2 regions of the Arthrobacter sp. CAN_A2 genome follow, and region 1 is predicted to be linked to the other one. Evidence: predicted binding sites of a transcription regulator. Region 1 holds the regulator's gene; the other holds the start of a gene.

Region 1 (4,391 bases):
CCAGCGCCGTCAGGAACGCCGTCGTCTCCTCCTCCGTGCCTGCGGTGACCCGGAGCGACCCCGGGATCCCGACATCACGGACGAGGACACCTGCTTCCAGGAGGCCCTGCCAGACACGGTGCGGGTCGTCGAGGCCCGAGAAGAAGACGAAATTCGAGTCCGAGGGGGCGGGCGAGAGCCCCAGGGTCTCGAGCTCTCGCACGATGCGGTCCCGCTGCACCTTGATCGCCTCGACGTTCGCCAGGAGCGTGTCCGCATGGGTGAGGGCGGCATTCGCGGCCGCCTGGGTGATGGCGGAGAGGTGGTACGGCAGCCGGACCAGCCGCAGGGCATCGGCGATCTCCGGCGCCGCCGCGAGGTAGCCGATCCGGGCACCGGCAAGGGCGAAGGCCTTGCTCATGGTCCGTGACACGAGCAACCGCGGGCGTCCCGACAGAAGGGTGAGGGCGCTCGCCGTACCTTCCTGCGCGAACTCGCCGTAGGCCTCGTCCACGATGATGATGGCGCGCGCGTCCTCACCGGCCTCGTAGGCCGCCTCGACGACGTCGAGGCCGAGCGCCGTGCCGGTCGGATTGTTCGGCGAGCACAGGAACACGATGTTCGCCCCGGATGTGCGGACGGCCCGGGCGGTGTCCTCGGGTGTCATGGTGTAGGCGGCGCCGCGGGCGGCGGTGACGTAGCGCGTGCCGGTCCCGCTCGCGAGCAAGGGGTACATCGAATACGTGGGCGGGAAGCCGATCGCGGTGCGTCCGGGCCCACCGAAGGCCTGGAGGACCTGCTGGAGGACCTCGTTGGAGCCGTTGGCGGCCCACAGCTGATCGGGCGTCAGGCCGTGCCCGAGATAGTCGGCGAGGTTCTTCCTCAGCTGGGTGAACTCGCGGTCGGGGTAGCGGTTGAGCCCCCGGGTCGCCTCCGCGACGGCCTCCACGATCGCGGCGTGCACGTCGGCCGGCACGCCGTGGGTGTTCTCGTTGACGTTGAGCAGGATGGGGACGTCCAGCTGCGGAGCGCCGTACGGGTGCAGCCCCACGAGGTCGTCGCGCAGAGGAAGGGCGGCTAGGGCTTCAACGGAGGAGGGCACCACTCCAGTTTAAGGGATGCCGTCTTCCGCGGGCGAATGGGCTGCGTCCGAGACTCGACCCCGACGCGGGTGGCGCTCACCCCTCGGCGGGGACCGCGATGCTCTGCCCGGCCTGCACCACGGAGCTCGGCAGGTCGTTGAGCTCGACGATCTCCGCGACGACGTCCCGGGGATCGCGCTCCGGCGCGTAGAGCACGGCGAGATCCCACAGGGTCTCCCCGGTGGCGACACTCACCTCGACCGTGGCGGTGGACGTCGGCGCCGACTCCCCCGCCTGGGCCTGGGAGGTCAGGAACGCTGCCAGGAGGATCAGGGCCGCGACGGCCAGGGCGATCGGCAGGCCGACCAGCAGCAGGCGCCCGCGCCGCGTGAGCGTCAGGGGGCGTTCCGTACTCCGCTGCGTGGAGGTACGGGGCTGCATGGAGGTACCGGGCTGCATGGAGGTACCGGTCGTGTCCGAGGGACGGGCCGAGTGAGGGCTGGAGGGCGCCGCGAAGGCCGAAGGTGTCAGGGGGCCGGTGGACGGCGACGCTCCGGGCGCGGAGATCAGCCTGAGATGGCTTTCGGGGCGAGCGGGCGTCCACAGCGAGCTGCCATGCAGTACGGGTGTAACCATTGCCGTTCCTCTTTCCTTCGAATGCCCTGACCGGGCGAAGCGCTCGGTTCGAACACACGTTCTAATAAGCCTCTGCCTATTTCTAGCATCTACGATCGACCCGTGTCGAGACTCGCTCGAACATATGTTTGAAAAGTGCCCTCGTCTGTCCTAGCGTGGGGAGATCAGGACATCGTCGACGGATGCTGCTCTCCGAGGGCCGTTCCGTGGCCGATGCATCTCACACAACCAGCCGCCTCTGACAAAACGACTTCCGGTCCACGGGAGCGGACCGGCGGTGACGACGGGATCAGCGATCCCAGGCGAAAGGCGCAACAGTGGCGGAATCACCAGCGGCAGCCCGGCAGGAATCGAACACTGCCGACGTCCCGGCAGACGCCGTGCCCATCTCTGCGGGCCGGGGCAGGCCGCGCGGCCGCTCCGTGTCCAAGGGGCTGACCGCCCGGCAGCTGACGATCCTCGAGACGATCCAGCGGTCGATCGCCGACAAGGGGTACCCGCCGTCCATGCGGGAGATCGGCGACACCGTGGGCCTCGCGAGCCTGTCCAGCGTGACCCACCAGCTGGCGCAGCTCGAGAGGCTCGGGTACGTGCGCAGGGACCCGAAGCGCCCCCGCGCCATGGAGGTCCTGCTCCCCCTGACCCTGGCTCCGGACACGTCGGGCGCGCACGCCGATTCGTCTCCGGACCGGAAGCCTGCCGTCGAGCACCGGATCGCCGTCGACACCGCCCTGGTGCCGCTCGTAGGGCGCATCGCCGCGGGTGGTCCGATCCTCGCGGACCAGGTGGTCGAGGATGTCATGCCCCTCCCCCGCCAGCTCGTCGGCCACGGGGATCTCTTCATGCTCAGGGTCTCGGGAGACTCCATGGTGGACGCCGCGATCTGCGACGGCGACTGGGTGGTGGTCCGCAGGCAGCAGAGCGCACAGAACGGCGACATCGTCGCGGCGCTGCTCGACGAGGAGGCCACCGTCAAGACCTTCCGGCAGCGGGACGGGCACACGTGGCTCCTGCCGCAGAACACCCGCTACGAGCCCATCCTGGGCGACCATGCCAGCATCATGGGCAAGGTCGTCTCGGTGCTGCGCGCGCTGTAGCTTCCGCGCGGGAGGCCGCGCCGCCCGGGACTTATCAGCGCCCCGAGAGCCGCTCCAGGATCCCCGTGACGGTGGCGCGGTCCGTCGTCGCCCAGAAGGGCGGGAGGGCGGCCCGGAGGAATCCCCCGTACCGGGCGGTGGCGAGCCGACTGTCCAGGACGGCGACCACGCCCCGGTCCCCCGTGGCCCTGATCAGGCGGCCGGCGCCCTGTGCGAGCCGGACGGCCGCATGGGTGGCGGACACGCTCATGAATCCGTTGCCACCGTTCCGGGCCACCGCCCTGGTGCGGGCGGTCATCAAGGGATCGTCGGGCCGGGGGAACGGGATGCGATCGATCACGACCAGCCGGCACGAGGACCCCGGCACGTCCACGCCCTGCCACAGTGACATGGTGCCGAACAGGCAGGTGTCCGGTTCCTCCGCGAACTGCGTCACCAGCGCATTCAGTGAGGACTCCCCCTGGCACAGGATCTCGAAATCGACCTTCGGGCGCAGAGCCTCCGCCGCCTCCTCGGCAGCGCGCTTCGACGAGAACAGTCCCAGCGCGCCCCCACGGGACGCCCTGAGCAGTCCGAGGAGCTCCTCGAGCTGCGCCTCGGAGGTGCCGCGTTCGGGTTTCGGGAGGTCCTTCGCCACGTAGAGCACGCCCTGCCGCGGGTAGTCGAAGGGGCTCCCGACGTCGACGCCGGTCCAGGCGGGTGCACCGGGACCGCTGAGGCCCAGTGATCCCGCGACGGGGCCGAACTCGGAGCCGATGGCGAGGGTCGCGGAGGTGAGGATCACGGTGTGGTCCTCGAACAACCCCTCCCGCAGCCGCCCGGCGACGGACAGCGGTGCGACGTTCAGCGTCGCGGGCGCGCTCTCGTCGGGCTGCGCGTAGCCGGATCCCGGCGTGAAGGTGCTGGGGCGCGACGCCCAGACCACCTCGTTGACGTCGGAGGCGGCGAGGATCCTCTCGGCGAGCTCGAAGACCAGGGTGGCGCGGGACCGCGCGACCTGCCGGCCGCCGTCGACGTCGGCTTCGGACTTGCCATCCGTCTTCGTGTCCGACAGCGCAGCCCGGGAGGCGTCACGGACCTGGGCGAGGGCCTGCTCGAGATCCTCCGGGAGGCCGCCCGGCAGCAGGCCAGAGGGGACGAGCTCGGCTGCCGCCTCGAACGCGTCGGCGGCCGTGTCGAGGGATCCGGTGCCGATCGAGGCGTGGCGGCGGAGCGCCGCGGCGGCCGCGCTCACCATCGAGGCGGAGAGCTGGCCGGAGACGGCTCCGGTCACGCGGTCGTGGAGCTCGTGCGCCTCGTCGATGACGACGACGTCGTACTCCGGCAGGACCGCGAGACCCTCGAAGGCGCTGATCGCGAGCATCGCGTGGTTGGTGATGATGATGTCGGCGTCCGCCGCTGCGGCGCGCGCCTTCTCACTGAAGCACTCCTGGGCCATCGGGCAGCGGGCAGCGCCGAGGCACTCCATGCTGGAGACGGACACCTGGCGCCACGCGCGGTCGCTCACGCCCGGGACGAGGTCGTCGCGGTCGCCGGTCCCGGTCTCCTCGGCCCATTCACGCAGCCGCACGACGTCCCTGCCGAGCGCCGAGGACGG
Region 2 (4,391 bases), on a different contig from region 1:
CTCGATCCCCAGGTGGCGCCACGCGGCCGCCGTCGCGATCCGGCCGCGCGGTGTGCGCCCGAGCATGCCCTCGCGGACCAGGTAGGGTTCGGCGACGGTCTCGACCGTCTCGGGTTCCTCGCCGACGGCGATCGCGAGCGTCGACAGGCCCACGGGCCCGCCGTTGAACTTGGTGATGAGTGCGGTGAGCACACCCCGGTCCAGCCGATCGAGGCCCCGCGCGTCCACCTCGTACATGTCCAGCGCCGCACTCGCGGACCGGGCGTCGATGAGGTCGATGCCGTGCACCAGGGCCCAGTCCCGGACGCGCCGGAGCAGGCGGTTGGAGATACGGGGCGTGCCACGCGACCGGCCGGCGATCTCCGCGAACGCGGCCGAGTTGACCTTCATGTCCATCAGCATGGCGGAGCGGCGGAGCACGAGCTCGAGTTCCTCCGTCGAGTAGAACTCGAGGTGCCCGGTGAAGCCGAAGCGGTCCCGGAGCGGGCCGGGCAGGAGCCCCGCGCGTGTCGTGGCGCCCACGAGGGTGAAGGGTGGCAGCTCCAGCGGGATCGCCGTGGCGCCGGGTCCCTTGCCGACGATGATGTCGACGCGGAAGTCCTCCATGGCCATGTAGAGCATCTCCTCGGCGGGCCGGGACATGCGGTGGATCTCGTCGAGGAAGAGGACCTCGCCCTCGGTGAGGGAGGAGAGGATGGCCGCGAGGTCGCCGGCGTGCTGGATGGCGGGACCGGACGTGATGCGCAGCGGCGCGTTCATCTCGGCGGCGATGATCATCGCCAGCGTCGTCTTGCCGAGGCCGGGAGGACCGGACAGGAGCACGTGGTCGGCGCTGCGTCCGCGCAGGCGGGACGCCTCGAGGACGAGCGAGAGCTGCCGGCGCACGCGCTTCTGGCCCACGAAGTCGTCGAGGTTCTTCGGCCGGAGAGCCGCCTCGACGGCGCGGTCCTCGGGGTCGGCGGCCGGCGCGACGAGCGGCGCCTCCTCCGGGTGCTGGTCCGTCATGTAGTCACCCTCGTCCGAGCCGAGCTGCGGGCGCCGTCCTGGCCGAGCCTGCGCAGCGTGAGTTTCAGGATCTGGCCCACGTCACCGGTCGCGGCGATCTCGGGCGCCTCGTCGACGGCGGCGTCGATGGCCGCTCCGGCATCCTTCTCCGACCAGCCGAGGCCCATCATGGCCGTGAGGACCTGGCCCTGCCAGGTCTGCTTGGACACCCCGGGCTTCGTGTCGAGCGGGACCAGCTTGCCGGCGAGCTCGAGCACGATCCGGCGGGCGCCCTTGGGACCGATCCCCGACACCTTGCTGAAAGCCTTGTCGTCACCCGAGGACGCGGCGACGCGGATGGCCTCGGGCGTGTGGACGGCCAGGACGGCGAGTGCGAGGCGGGGCCCGACGCCGCTGACCGCCAGGAGCGTCTCGAAGACCTCGCGCTGGCCCGCGTCCTCGAAGCCGAAGAGCGTCATCGAGTCCTCGCGGACGATCATGGCCGTGGCGACGGAGGCCTGCTCCCCCAGGCGCAGCCCGGCCAGGGTCTGGGGGGTCGCCTGGACCTGCATGCCGAAGCCGTTGACGTCGAGGACGGCGGAGTGCAGGCCCACGTGGGTCACTGTTCCGCGGAGGGAACTGATCATGAGGAGCTCCAAGGGCACTGGCGGGCGGGACCGCCGGGCATCCACCCGACGTCGAACATACGTTCTAATCCTCTACGGTACCGGCGAAACGGTCCGCGATCGAGCCGCCACACCGGATCCGCCGCCGCGCGGGATGCGCAGGGTCCGGGCTTGCCCGTGATCCTTTCCCCTGATCCGGCCGACACCTGCCCGCGCCACCCTGGTCACGGAAGGGCCTGCGCGATCCCCAGGACGGTGAGCGTGTGCACGGCGGCGATTGTCAGGTTCGCGAGGACGACGGGGTGACGCAGACCGTTCCGCACGGTGAGTGCGGTGAGGCCCTTGTAGACGACCTGGACCGTCAGCAGGGCCGCTACCGCTCCCGTCAGCCACGGTGCATCGGGCAGCACGAGGCATGCGCCCATGAGTACGGCCGACGACGTGAGGATCGCCAGATAGATGGCGAAGAGGATGTCACGGGCCGGTGTCCTCTCCCCGAACACCTCACGGAACCCCGGCGCCTCGCGGGCCAGGAGGACCGTCACCGGGACGAGGACGAGCATGTTCAGTCCGAGCGAGACGAGGATCACCGGGGGCCCCCGGACGCGGCATAGGTCGGCAGGTACTCCTCGACCGCGTCCTCGAGCCAGGCCCACAGCCGCTCCCGGCGATCGGTCGCGAACGTGACCGGTTCCGCACGGGTGACCCGGCCGATCTCCACGTAGCCGTCGTTCAACGACCCGTGCGCGTTTCCGAGGGCCAGCCGGACAGCGTGGCGGGCGGTGGCCCGTGGCGTCGAGGCTCCCGGGAGGACGCTCATCGCCGGCATCACGTTCTTCCAGACCCAGTACATGGGGGCCGGCATGTCCCGGCCCAGCCCGGTCCCGGCGACCAGCCCGGGATCGTAGGTGTTGAGTCGACGCCCGGACGCAGCGAGTCGCTCCGCCCATCCGTGGGCGAGGGTCACCAGCGCGAGCTTGCTCGAGGCGTAGGCGACGCCGCCTTTCCGGCGCTCGTCGGCGAATCGGGTCGGACCATCGGCAGGAGGTTCTACCCGGGCGAGATCGTCGGGATCCCGCCACTGCGGGTCCGGGATGAGGTTGAAGCTCGCTTTCCTGCCGCGATGGGTGGAGGACCCCATGAGAACCGCGTGGGCACCCGCGGCGAGGAGCGGTTCCAGCCCGCGCAGGAGCAGGTGCTGTGCGATCACGTCGACGGTGAAGGTCAGCTCATGCCCCTGCGCTCCGGCGTTCCGCCTGCTCGTGAACTGTGCGCCGGCGTTGAGAAGGGCGACATCGATGAGGCGCACCTCGTCGCGTCGCTGCGCAGCGTGGACCTGCTCCAGCGCAGTGCGGACGGAGCCGAGGTCGCCGAGATCGGCGAGTGCACCGATGGCGACGAGCCCCGCTGCGCGGGCGCGCTCGAGCGCGTGCCCGAGGCCGGCAGCATCGCGGGCAAGGAGCACGAGGTTCGGCCGTGAGGGGTGCCCGAGGAGCTCCTCGAACAGCCGCGCGCCGATGCCGCTCGTGAAGCCGGTCAGGACGATCGTCGGCGGTGTGACGTCAGTTTGTGACATGGCAAGGAATATAGTCGATGTCACAAAGTGACACAAGGGTAGGATCGGTGAATGCCCCGTTGGCCCGAAGACTCCCGCCGCCGCCTCGTGGACGCGGCGATCAGCCAGTTCGTCGACCACGGCTACGCGGAGTCGACCGTCGAGAACATCGCTCTCGCGGCCGGCGTGACCCCGAGGACCTTCTTCCGCTACTTCGCGGACAAGGAGGAAGTGCTCTTCGCCGACGACGACGGCCTCCTGCCCCTGCTGATCGGTGTCATCGCCGAGGACACCGGTCCCGTCCGCGCGGACGTGCACATGGGGAAGGCGCTCGGGACGCTCGCGTCGGCGGTCGAGTCCCGGCGCGACCTGTTGAAGCGGCGCCGGCGCATCATCGATTCGCACATCGCACTGTCCGGACGGGAACTCGCCAAGCAGGCCCGGTGGCAGGAGGACGTGACGGTGGCCCTGATCGATCGCGGGTTCCCGCCCGAACAGTCCGACGTCCTGGCGGCCATCGGGTTCGCGCTGTTCCGGCAGTGCCTCCATGCCTGGCTGGCCGACGACGAGGGCCCGGGCCTGGAGGTGCGGATCGGGGTAGCACTCTCCGGGGTGCCGTCCGTCCTGGACGTCCGCAGCTCGCGCTGAGCCGACGGCGACCCTCGCGATGCGGCGGCGAGGGCGGAGGCGCGAGTCGCCACACCGCGGATGGTCGGGCTAGCGGCGTCGGGCCCGGGCCTCCGCCTCGGCCCAGAGGCGCTGCGCGGGGGTGACCAACCCGCCGGCCGCGGCCGCACCCTGAGTCCCCACGCCCCGGCGCCACGCGTGCGTGATGGCCAGGGCCAGGGCATCGGCGGCGTCGGCGGGCCGGGGCGGCGTGTCCAGGCGCAGGATCTTGGTCACCATCTTCGTGACCGCGACCTTGTCCGCCTGCCCGTTGCCCGTGACCGCGGCCTTCACCTCGGTGGGCGTGTGGAGGGCCACCGGGATGCCCCGCCGGGCGGCGGACACGATGACGACCCCGGACGCCTGCGCGGTGCCCATGACGGTGCTGATGTTGGTCCCGCTGAACACGCGCTCGACGGCGAGGGCCTGCGGCTCGTGCAGGTCCAGCCAGGTGTCGACGGCCTCCGCGATGACCAGGAGCCGCTGATCGAGGCTCTGCCCGGCGTCGGTGCCGACCACGCCGACGGCCACGAGGGTGGAGCGCCGGTTCGGCTCGATGT

What was found. The regulator LexA, encoded in region 1, represses DNA repair genes until DNA is damaged. The targets are predictions, from matches to a motif close to TCGAACANNTGTTCGA.
Region 2: the regulator LexA is predicted to act here: its motif matches at 1,683-1,698, upstream of ruvA (Holliday junction branch migration protein RuvA).

What each region holds. Positions count from the first base shown of each region.
Region 1 covers NZ_JADOUS010000002.1:41,904-46,294, forward strand. The annotation lists gene IWX63_RS02430 (histidinol-phosphate transaminase) at 1-1,081, opposite strand, end outside; gene IWX63_RS16690 (LysM peptidoglycan-binding domain-containing protein) at 1,158-1,697, opposite strand; gene lexA (transcriptional repressor LexA) at 2,078-2,794, shown strand; gene IWX63_RS02445 (ATP-dependent DNA helicase) at 2,829-4,391, opposite strand, start outside.
Region 2 covers NZ_JADOUS010000004.1:245,443-249,833, reverse strand. The annotation lists gene ruvB (Holliday junction branch migration DNA helicase RuvB) at 1-1,005, opposite strand, end outside; gene ruvA (Holliday junction branch migration protein RuvA) at 1,002-1,631, opposite strand; gene IWX63_RS07095 (hypothetical protein) at 1,835-2,200, opposite strand; gene IWX63_RS07090 (hypothetical protein) at 2,197-3,186, opposite strand; gene IWX63_RS07085 (TetR/AcrR family transcriptional regulator) at 3,238-3,813, shown strand; gene ruvC (crossover junction endodeoxyribonuclease RuvC) at 3,883-4,391, opposite strand, start outside.